Regions from separate parts of the Enterobacter sp. FW301-JW81 genome, predicted to be linked through region 2. Evidence: predicted binding sites of a transcription regulator. Region 2 holds the regulator's gene; the other holds the start of a gene.
The links. Region 2 encodes CRP, which controls carbon source genes, mostly activating them, when cyclic AMP is high. Its sites were predicted from a motif close to ATGTGANNNNNNTCACAT; they were not measured.
Positions count from the first base shown of each region.

Region 1 (4,430 bases), on a different contig from region 2:
AAAGCGGATCTGATGGTCTGGGCGGCAGGTATCAAAGCGCCTGACTTTATGAAAGAGATCGGTGGCCTGGAAACGAACCGCATCAACCAGCTGGTGACTGAGCCGACGCTGCAAACTACCCGCGACCCTGACATCTTTGCTATCGGCGACTGCGCTTCCTGCGCGCGTCCTGAAGGCGGCTTCGTACCGCCGCGCGCCCAGGCGGCGCATCAGATGGCGAGCCTGGTACTGCACAACATTCTGGCGCAGACCAAAGGTAAGCCAATGAAAGCCTATGTCTACAAAGACCACGGTTCTCTGGTATCGCTGTCTAACTTCTCAACCGTCGGCAGCCTGATGGGCAACCTGATGCGTGGCTCGATGATGGTAGAAGGGCGCATTGCACGCTTCGTGTATATCTCCCTGTACCGCATGCACCAGATTGCGCTGCACGGCTACTTCAAAACCGGGCTGATGATGCTGGTGGGCAGAATCAACCGCGTGATCCGTCCGCGTCTGAAGCTGCACTAATCTTTCACTCCCTCCGGGCCTTCTGGAGGGAGTTTTTAGCATATCGTGCTGCAGATCACAGAATGCGTGCTTAAGAGTTCTCCTAAATAGAATATATCCCCCCTCAACGCCTCTTTTTTGATCCTTTATCTGATTGGCGAAGCCGTGCCTCCATTGCAAAATTGTTACCAATAGCAACAAAGGAGGAAGTCCCGTGAATAAATCAATGTTGGCGGGTATAGGGATTGGCGTCGCGGCTGCGTTAGGTGTGGCTGCCGTTGCCAGTCTGAACGTATTAGATCGCGGCCCGCAGTATGCACAGGTGGTTTCTGCTACTCCGATTAAAGAAACCGTGAAAACCCCTCGTCAGGAGTGCCGCAACGTCTCCGTGACTCACCGTCGTCCTGTTCAGGATGAAAACCGTATTGCCGGCTCTGTTTTGGGTGCGGTAGCCGGTGGGGTCATTGGTCATCAGTTTGGCGGTGGCCGCGGTAAAGATGTGGCGACCGTGGTCGGCGCGCTGGGCGGTGGCTATGCCGGTAACCAGGTGCAGGGCGCGATGCAGGATAACGATACCTACACCACAACTCAGCAGCGCTGCAAAACCGTCTATGACAAGTCGGAGAAAATGCTGGGTTATGACGTGACGTACAAAATTGGCGATCAGCAGGGCAAAATCCGCATGGATAAAGACCCAGGCACGCAAATCCCTCTGGACGGTAATGGCCAGCTGGTTCTGAATAACAAAGTGTAAAAAAGATGTTCTCTGAACTTAGCTCCTCATGCGCTCAGGCTGAGGAGCTTTTTTTTGCGTCAGATTTTGAGCAGCTCAGGCCACAGCCGCAGCGTGGTGTCGCTAATAGTCTGCAGTTTTTCCAGTGAAGCCCCTTCGCGGGCGCTGATCGACATCCCCTGCAAAATACAGCTCAGATACTGCGCCAGCACCTGAGGGTTGCAGTGCGCGGGGATTTCACCGCGCTGCTGGCGCTGAGCCAAAAACGCGCTCAGCGTATCCTCCTGCATGGCGTGACGCGATTTCACCGTATTGGCGATCTCTTTAGACGATGCCGCAAGGGTGGCAGAGGTGTTAATCATAAAGCAGCCCGCAGGCGTGTCTTTACTGGTAAAGCAGGTGGCAACGGCGGTGAAATAATCTCTCAGTGCCTGCTCAACGCTTTTTTCTTCACAAAATAGCTGGGCTTCGTGTTTCGCCGCAAAGCGCGAAATGTACCTGTCGAGCACCGCCCGGAACAGCCCCTCTTTATTGGTAAATTCAGCATACAGCGTCGGCGCTTTGGCTCCGGTGGCTTCTACCAGATCGGAAAGCGAGGTTGCTTCATACCCATGTTGCCAGAAGAGAGTCATGGCCTTATCAAGCGCTGCATCCCTGTCGAACACTTTTGGTCGGCCACGGCTTTTCTTCGCACAACTCGTGACATCGGTTGTCATTTGCCGTTGGTCCTCTGTTGGTTTGTTGAATAATCATTATAAAAATAAACGCAAGCCACCACCAGCGCTGAATGCTTAAAAATAAATTAATCATATGAGTATGAAAAATAACGACTTTAAAATTAAGTTAACGCTCATTATAAAATTATGTTGACGCGTGACCTGGATCACATTTATGATTTACCTATCGATCGTTAAGTAAATAACTAACGACCTAAACAATCATCTGCCTAAAGGTAAAAATCATGAAAAACGTAAAAACCCTCATCGCTGCCGCCGTTCTGAGCTCACTTTCTTTCGCAAGCTTTGCCGCCGTTGAAGTGCAATCCACACCTGCTGACCAGCATAAAGTCGGGACTATCTCCGCATCTGCCGGCACTAACCTGGGTTCACTGGAAAGCCAGCTGGCGCAAAAAGCTGATGAGATGGGGGCGAAATCTTTCCGTATTACCTCTGTGACCGGCCCTAACACGCTGCACGGCACGGCTGTAATCTACAAATAAGCCACGCATAAACCCTCATTTATGCCACTGCAATAAAAAACGCCCTGCATGAGCAGGGCGTTTTTTTATTCATACTGCTTACCAGCTGTATTTTATACCCAGCATACCTTGCGTATCGCTGTATCCCTTGGTACCTACCTGCTGAGCTACGTTGCCCCACAGAGAGACATTCTTCGACAGCTGACCTTCAACACCCGCTTTCAGTTCACCGATGTTGCGGTTGCCCGCCAGATTCACTTTTTCACCATTAAGCGATGCGCCAAAGTCTTTAGTATTGTGGATCCAGTTGGCTTCCACGAACGGCTGGAAGTTACGGTCGTTGCCATCGTCCAGCTTGTTGTGAGCATGGCCGTACAGACGCACGCCAACGCGGCTTTGAATATTGCCGTCGCCGTTACCTTCTACACGGGTACCGTTGACTTCTTTGTGCGAGTCCGCCTTCACGCCCATCCAGGTTATCTGCGCTTTCGGCTGGATATACAGCGCGCTACGCTCGCTGAGATCCGCCATTTTCCAGGTGTAGCCAGATTCCACAGAAGCGGTGAAGCCTTTTGATTTGTACGTCTCCGTAGCAACGTCATCACCAGAAAGGGTGTTGTTGAACCAGTTGTACTGCATCCAGGTATCAACATACGCGCCTTCTTTACTTTCGTTGTCCTGCAGCCAGGTACCGTAGACGCCGACGCTGTATCCGTCGATGCTGCTGGTAGCACGGTTACCGTTACGCTGGTTTTCTGCACGGCTCTTCTGGTTGGCATAGCCGCCCATCACGCCCAGATGGTAGCGGTCCGCGTTATTGCTGCTCCACTGCGCCACGTCACCGCCAAGCTGCATTACATAGCGGTTACTTTGCATGCTCAGCTGGCCGCTGCTGTCGTGCTGGCGGGTATGTCCGCCCACGTTACGCAGCCACATGCTGGTCGCGCGTGCTTCACCGGTCAGGGCATCAACGTAGTGGGCTTCACCCAGACGGTCATGTAAACGGGTGTTGAACAGCGTGTTAGCCGCAGCCAGGTTAACACCATACAGACCTGCTTCTGGACGCACCGCGTGTTCAACAGCCGGTAACGGTGTCGGAGAGGCTGGCGTCACCGGATCGGGCGGATTGACCGGCGCTGGTGGCTCAGGCTTCACCGGAGGTTCTGTTGGTTCTGTCGGTTCCGGCGGTGCTGGAGGTTCTGGCGTTTCTGGTATTTCAGGCGTCAGCGCGCTGCTCAGGTACCAGTTTGCGGCGTTCTGACCCGCGCCGCGCTGCAGGGTATAGTCATACGCCCCGGCAACAATACGGCCATTCTGTTTAAACTCACCGGCAGAGTTACCGTTAACGGCGATCAGCTCAATCCCGTTCGTCGTCAGGCCGCCTGTCCCGCCTGCGTTCAGCACCATCACGTTGGTGGTGCCGCTTGTATTACCGTTGACAATCATGCGGTCGGTAGGGGAGTTGTCATCGCCAAGCGCCGTATTCATCACCAGGTTGCCGTTGCTGCCCGCGTAATCACCGTCCACCGTCAGGGTTTTGAACGTGGCAGCGTCACGCGTCTGTCGCTGCGTCCGCGCGGAGGTATGCATAAAATTCAGCGTCGATTCATTCAGCGTCAGGTTAGTCAGCTGAGAATCTTTGGTCATATTCCAGACCGAGTCTTCTGCCAGCGACAGGTTGTTAGTCCCGCCAGTGCTGGTCAGGAAGCCGCCGTCGAAACGGGACGCCCTGACGGCGCTGAGATCGACCAGCCCTGCATCTTTCGCTTCAACGGTACCCACGACTTGCATGTTCTGCCCAGCCGCCGACACGCGAGAATCGGCGTTCTCCGCCAGAATGGCAATGGTATCCGGATCGTTGTAGTTCACGCCCAGGCTCGCCTCGCCGTTTAGCGCAATGCTGCCGCCTTTATCCGCGTGGATGTAGTGCCATGTGCCGCTGCGGGTCGTATCCGCAACGTCAACGTTCAGTTTGCCATTAACGACGAGGTTCCCCGGCGTCTGCGCGCT
Region 1 covers NZ_JBYTBA010000001.1:436,690-441,119, forward strand. Annotated here, with positions in the region: gene AC3WOK_RS02065 (NAD(P)/FAD-dependent oxidoreductase) at 1-510, shown strand, start outside; gene AC3WOK_RS02070 (glycine zipper 2TM domain-containing protein) at 704-1,243, shown strand; gene comR (TetR family copper-responsive transcriptional repressor ComR) at 1,303-1,938, opposite strand; gene bhsA (multiple stress resistance protein BhsA) at 2,184-2,441, shown strand; gene AC3WOK_RS02085 (autotransporter outer membrane beta-barrel domain-containing protein) at 2,520-4,430, opposite strand, start outside.
Region 1: bhsA (multiple stress resistance protein BhsA) is a predicted target of CRP. The motif match lies at 2,094-2,111, and genes of this name have one in related genera.

Region 2 (4,430 bases):
CGATCCCCGCTCAGGAATTCCTGCCCGACAACGTTCACTATCAGCTGACGGAGCACGGTGGCCACGTTGGGTTTATCGGCGGCACGCTGCGCCGCCCGAAAATGTGGCTTGAGACGCGTATTCCTGACTGGCTAACCCCTTATCTGGACGGTGCAAAATGATTATTCCCTGGCAGGATCTGGCTCCCGAAACGCTCGATAATCTGATTGAAAGCTTTGTATTACGCGAAGGCACCGATTATGGTGAACAAGAACGCTCGCTTGAGCAAAAGGTCAACGATGTAAAGCGCCAGCTGAAAAGCGGCGACGTGGTGCTGGTGTGGTCAGAGCTGCATGAGACGGTCAATATCATGCCCCGCAACGCGTTTCACGGCTGATCTTCCACCCATTTCAGTCAGGGAGTTGCTATGTCTGCCAGACATCCGGTTATTGCCGTTACGGGGTCGAGTGGTGCGGGAACCACCACCACCAGCCTCGCCTTTCGCAAGATTTTCGCCCAGCTGAATCTCCGTGCGGCGGAGGTCGAAGGCGACAGCTTTCACCGCTACACGCGCCCTGAGATGGACATGGCCATCCGTAAGGCGCGCGATCTGGGTAAACACATCAGCTACTTCGGCCCGGAAGCCAATGACTTCGGCCTGCTGGAGCAAACCTTCCACGAATATGGCCTGAGCGGCACAGGGCAGTCCCGTAAGTATCTGCACACTTACGACGAAGCCGTGCCCTGGAACCAGGTACCGGGCACCTTTACCCCCTGGCAGCCGCTGCCGGAACCCACCGACGTGCTGTTCTACGAAGGATTACACGGCGGCGTGGTCACGCCCCAGCACGACGTGGCGCGCCACGTGGATCTGCTGGTCGGGGTGGTTCCTATCGTTAACCTGGAGTGGATCCAGAAGCTGACGCGTGACATGAGCGAGCGCGGCCACTCGCGCGAGGCGGTGATGGATTCCGTCGTTCGCTCAATGGAAGACTACATCAATTACTTAACGCCGCAATTCTCCCGCACGCACATTAACTTCCAGCGCGTGCCGACGGTGGACACCTCCAACCCGTTTGCCGCCAAAACGATCCCTTCTCTGGATGAGAGCTTTGTGGTGATCCATTTCCGCAATCTTGAAGGCATCGATTACCCCTGGCTGCTGGCGATGCTGCAGGGCTCGTTTATTTCGCACATGAATACATTGGTGGTGCCGGGCGGAAAAATGGGACTGGCAATGGAGCTTATCATGACGCCGCTGGTGGAGCGGCTGATGGAAGGGAAGCAGATCGCATAATCATTTTTGCCCGGTGGCGCTGCGCTTACCGGGCCTACAATCCGTAGGGCGGGTAAGCGCAGCGCCACCCGCCAAAAGATTAAGCCTCGATCACTTCATACGAATGGGTAATTTTTACCGCTTTCTCCAGCATTAACGCCACAGAGCAGTACTTCTCCGCAGACAGGTCCACCGCGCGTGAGACCGCCGCGTCTTTCAGCGCTTTACCGGTGACAACAAAGTGAAGATTAATGTGGGTGAACAGGCGTGGCGCCTCTTCCCGGCGCTCTGAGGTGAGTTTGACCTCGCAATCCGTCACGTCATGACGGCCTTTTTGCAGAATCGACACCACGTCAATCGCGCTGCATCCGCCTGCCGCCATCAGCACCATTTCCATTGGGCTTGGCGCTTTATCACCGGAGTTACCATCCATCAAAATCTGGTGTCCTGACGCGGACTCGCCCAGGAACGTTAAACCTTCAACCCACTTCACGCGCGCTTGCATATTTTTGAACTCCAACGTTGCATTTTTGGTGACAGATTACGCGTGCGTTACATTTCTCGCAATGGAAGGCGACCTGCATCATGCTGAAGCGAGACACCAGGAGACACGCGGCGAAAGCTATGCTAAAACACTCAGGATGCTACAGTAATACATTGACGTTACACGTGTATGCAGAGGACATCAAACTTTACTGGCTGCGAAACGTTACGGTAGCCGACTTCCCAGGGTATGGGTAAGAATTCGATTGCAACCCCAGAGTCCGGATGCATCTGATGACTCTGGTGACAGCTTATAACAGAGGATAACAGCGCATGGTGCTTGGCAAACCGCAAACAGACCCGACTCTCGAATGGTTCTTGTCTCATTGCCACATTCATAAGTACCCATCGAAGAGCACGCTGATTCACCAGGGTGAAAAAGCGGAAACGTTGTATTACATCGTTAAAGGCTCGGTGGCAGTGCTGATCAAAGATGAAGAAGGGAAAGAGATGATCCTTTCTTATCTGAACCAGGGCGATTTCATCGGTGAACTGGGCCTGTTTGAAGAGGGCCAGGAACGTAGCGCCTGGGTTCGTGCAAAGACAGCATGTGAAGTGGCTGAAATTTCTTACAAGAAGTTCCGTCAGCTGATTCAGGTTAACCCTGACATCCTGATGCGTCTTTCTTCCCAGATGGCGCGCCGTCTGCAGGTCACCTCTGAGAAAGTGGGTAACCTCGCCTTCCTGGACGTAACTGGCCGTATTGCACAAACGCTGCTGAACCTGGCGAAACAGCCAGACGCAATGACCCACCCGGACGGCATGCAAATTAAAATTACCCGTCAGGAAATTGGTCAGATCGTCGGTTGTTCCCGTGAGACAGTGGGCCGTATCCTGAAAATGCTGGAAGATCAAAACCTGATCTCCGCCCACGGTAAAACCATCGTGGTCTACGGAACGCGTTAATTCCGCTTAAACGGCGTGTCACCGCAGGGTGTCACGCCGTTTTTGTCTCTACTCCCCATGTGGCGCAGGCTGATCTATCACCCCGAAGTTAACTACGCACTGCGACAAACGCTGGTGTTGTGTCTTCCTGTGGCCGTGGGCTTGATCCTCGGACATCTTCAGCAAGGTCTGCTGTTTTCTCTCGTGCCCGCCTGCTGCAACATCGCCGGTCTGGACACGCCGCATAAGCGCTTTTTCAAACGTCTGACTATTGGCGGCTGCCTGTTTGCGGGCTGCAGCCTCGCCGTACAGCTTCTGCTTGCCCGGGACATCCCGCTGCCGCTGATCCTGACCGTGCTGGCCATGACCCTCGGCGTCACCGCCGAAATCAGCTCGCTGCACGCCCGCCTGCTTCCCGCCTCGCTGATTGCGGCCATTTTCACGCTGAGCCTCGCCGGGAATATGCCGGTGTGGGAGCCGCTGCTGATCTACGCTCTGGGGACGCTGTGGTACGGGCTGTTCAACTGGTTCTGGTTCTGGCTGTGGCGCGAACAGCCGCTGCGTGAATCTCTGAGCCTGCTCTATGTGCAGCTGGCGGATTACTGCGAAGCCAAATATACCCTGCTCACCCAGCATACCGATCCGGAAAAATCCTTGCCGCCGCTGCTGACGCGCCAGCAAAAGGTGGTAGATCTGATAAGCCAGTGCTATCAGCAGCTGCACATGCTCGCCGCCAACAAAAACCACGAATACAAACGGCTGCTGCGCACCTTCCAGGTCGGTCTCGATCTGCAGGAACATATCTCCGTTAGCCTTCACCATCCGCAGGAGGTACAAAAGCTGGTCGAGCGCAGCCACGCCGAAGCGGTGATCCGCTGGAACGCGCAGACAGTATCGGCACGTCTGCGGGTCCTGGCTGACGATATTCTCTACCACCGCTACCCCACGCGCTTTAACATGGAAAAACAGCTCGGCGCGCTGGAGAAAATCGCACGCCAGCATCCGGATAACCCGGTTGGCCAGTTTGCCGCCTGGCACTTCAGCCGCATCGCCCGCGTGCTGCGCACGCAGCGCCCGCTTTATCCCCGCGATCTGATGGCGGATAAGCAGAAACGGTTGCCGCTACTGCCCGCGCTCAGAAGCTATCTTTCTCTTAAATCATCCGCCCTGCGCAACGCCGCCAGGATCAGCGTTATGCTCAGTACCGCCAGCCTGATGGGCATGGCGCTGCATCTGCCGAAACCCTACTGGATCTTAATGACCGTGCTGTTTGTCACCCAGAACGGCTACGGCGCCACGCGGGTGCGTATTCTGCACCGGGCCGGCGGAACGATGGCCGGGCTGATTATTGCGGGCGTGACGCTACACTTCCACGTGCCGGAAGGCTATACCCTGGCTGGCATGCTGGCGATTACGCTGGTGAGCTACCTGATTATCCGCAAAAACTACGGCTGGGCGATGGTGGGCTTTACGGTGACGGCGGTGTATACCCTGCAGCTGCTCACGCTCAATGGTGAACAGTTTATTGTCGCCAGGCTGATTGATACCCTCATTGGCTGCCTGATTGCCTTTGGCGGCATGGTCTGGCTGTGGCCGCAGTGGCAAAGCGGGCTGCTCAGGCAGAACGCCCACGACGCGCTGGAGGCCGACCAGCAGGCCATTCGATTGATCCTGAGCGACGACCCGCAGCCCTCCCCGCTGGCCTATCAGCGCATGAAGGTCAACCAGGCGCATAACGCCCTGTTTA
Region 2 covers NZ_JBYTBA010000008.1:144,841-149,270, reverse strand. Annotated here, with positions in the region: gene AC3WOK_RS21315 (hydrolase) at 1-161, shown strand, start outside; gene AC3WOK_RS21310 (YheU family protein) at 158-376, shown strand; gene AC3WOK_RS21305 (phosphoribulokinase) at 407-1,276, shown strand; gene AC3WOK_RS21300 (OsmC family protein) at 1,356-1,760, opposite strand; gene crp (cAMP-activated global transcriptional regulator CRP) at 2,072-2,704, shown strand; gene AC3WOK_RS21290 (YccS/YhfK family putative transporter) at 2,762-4,430, shown strand, end outside.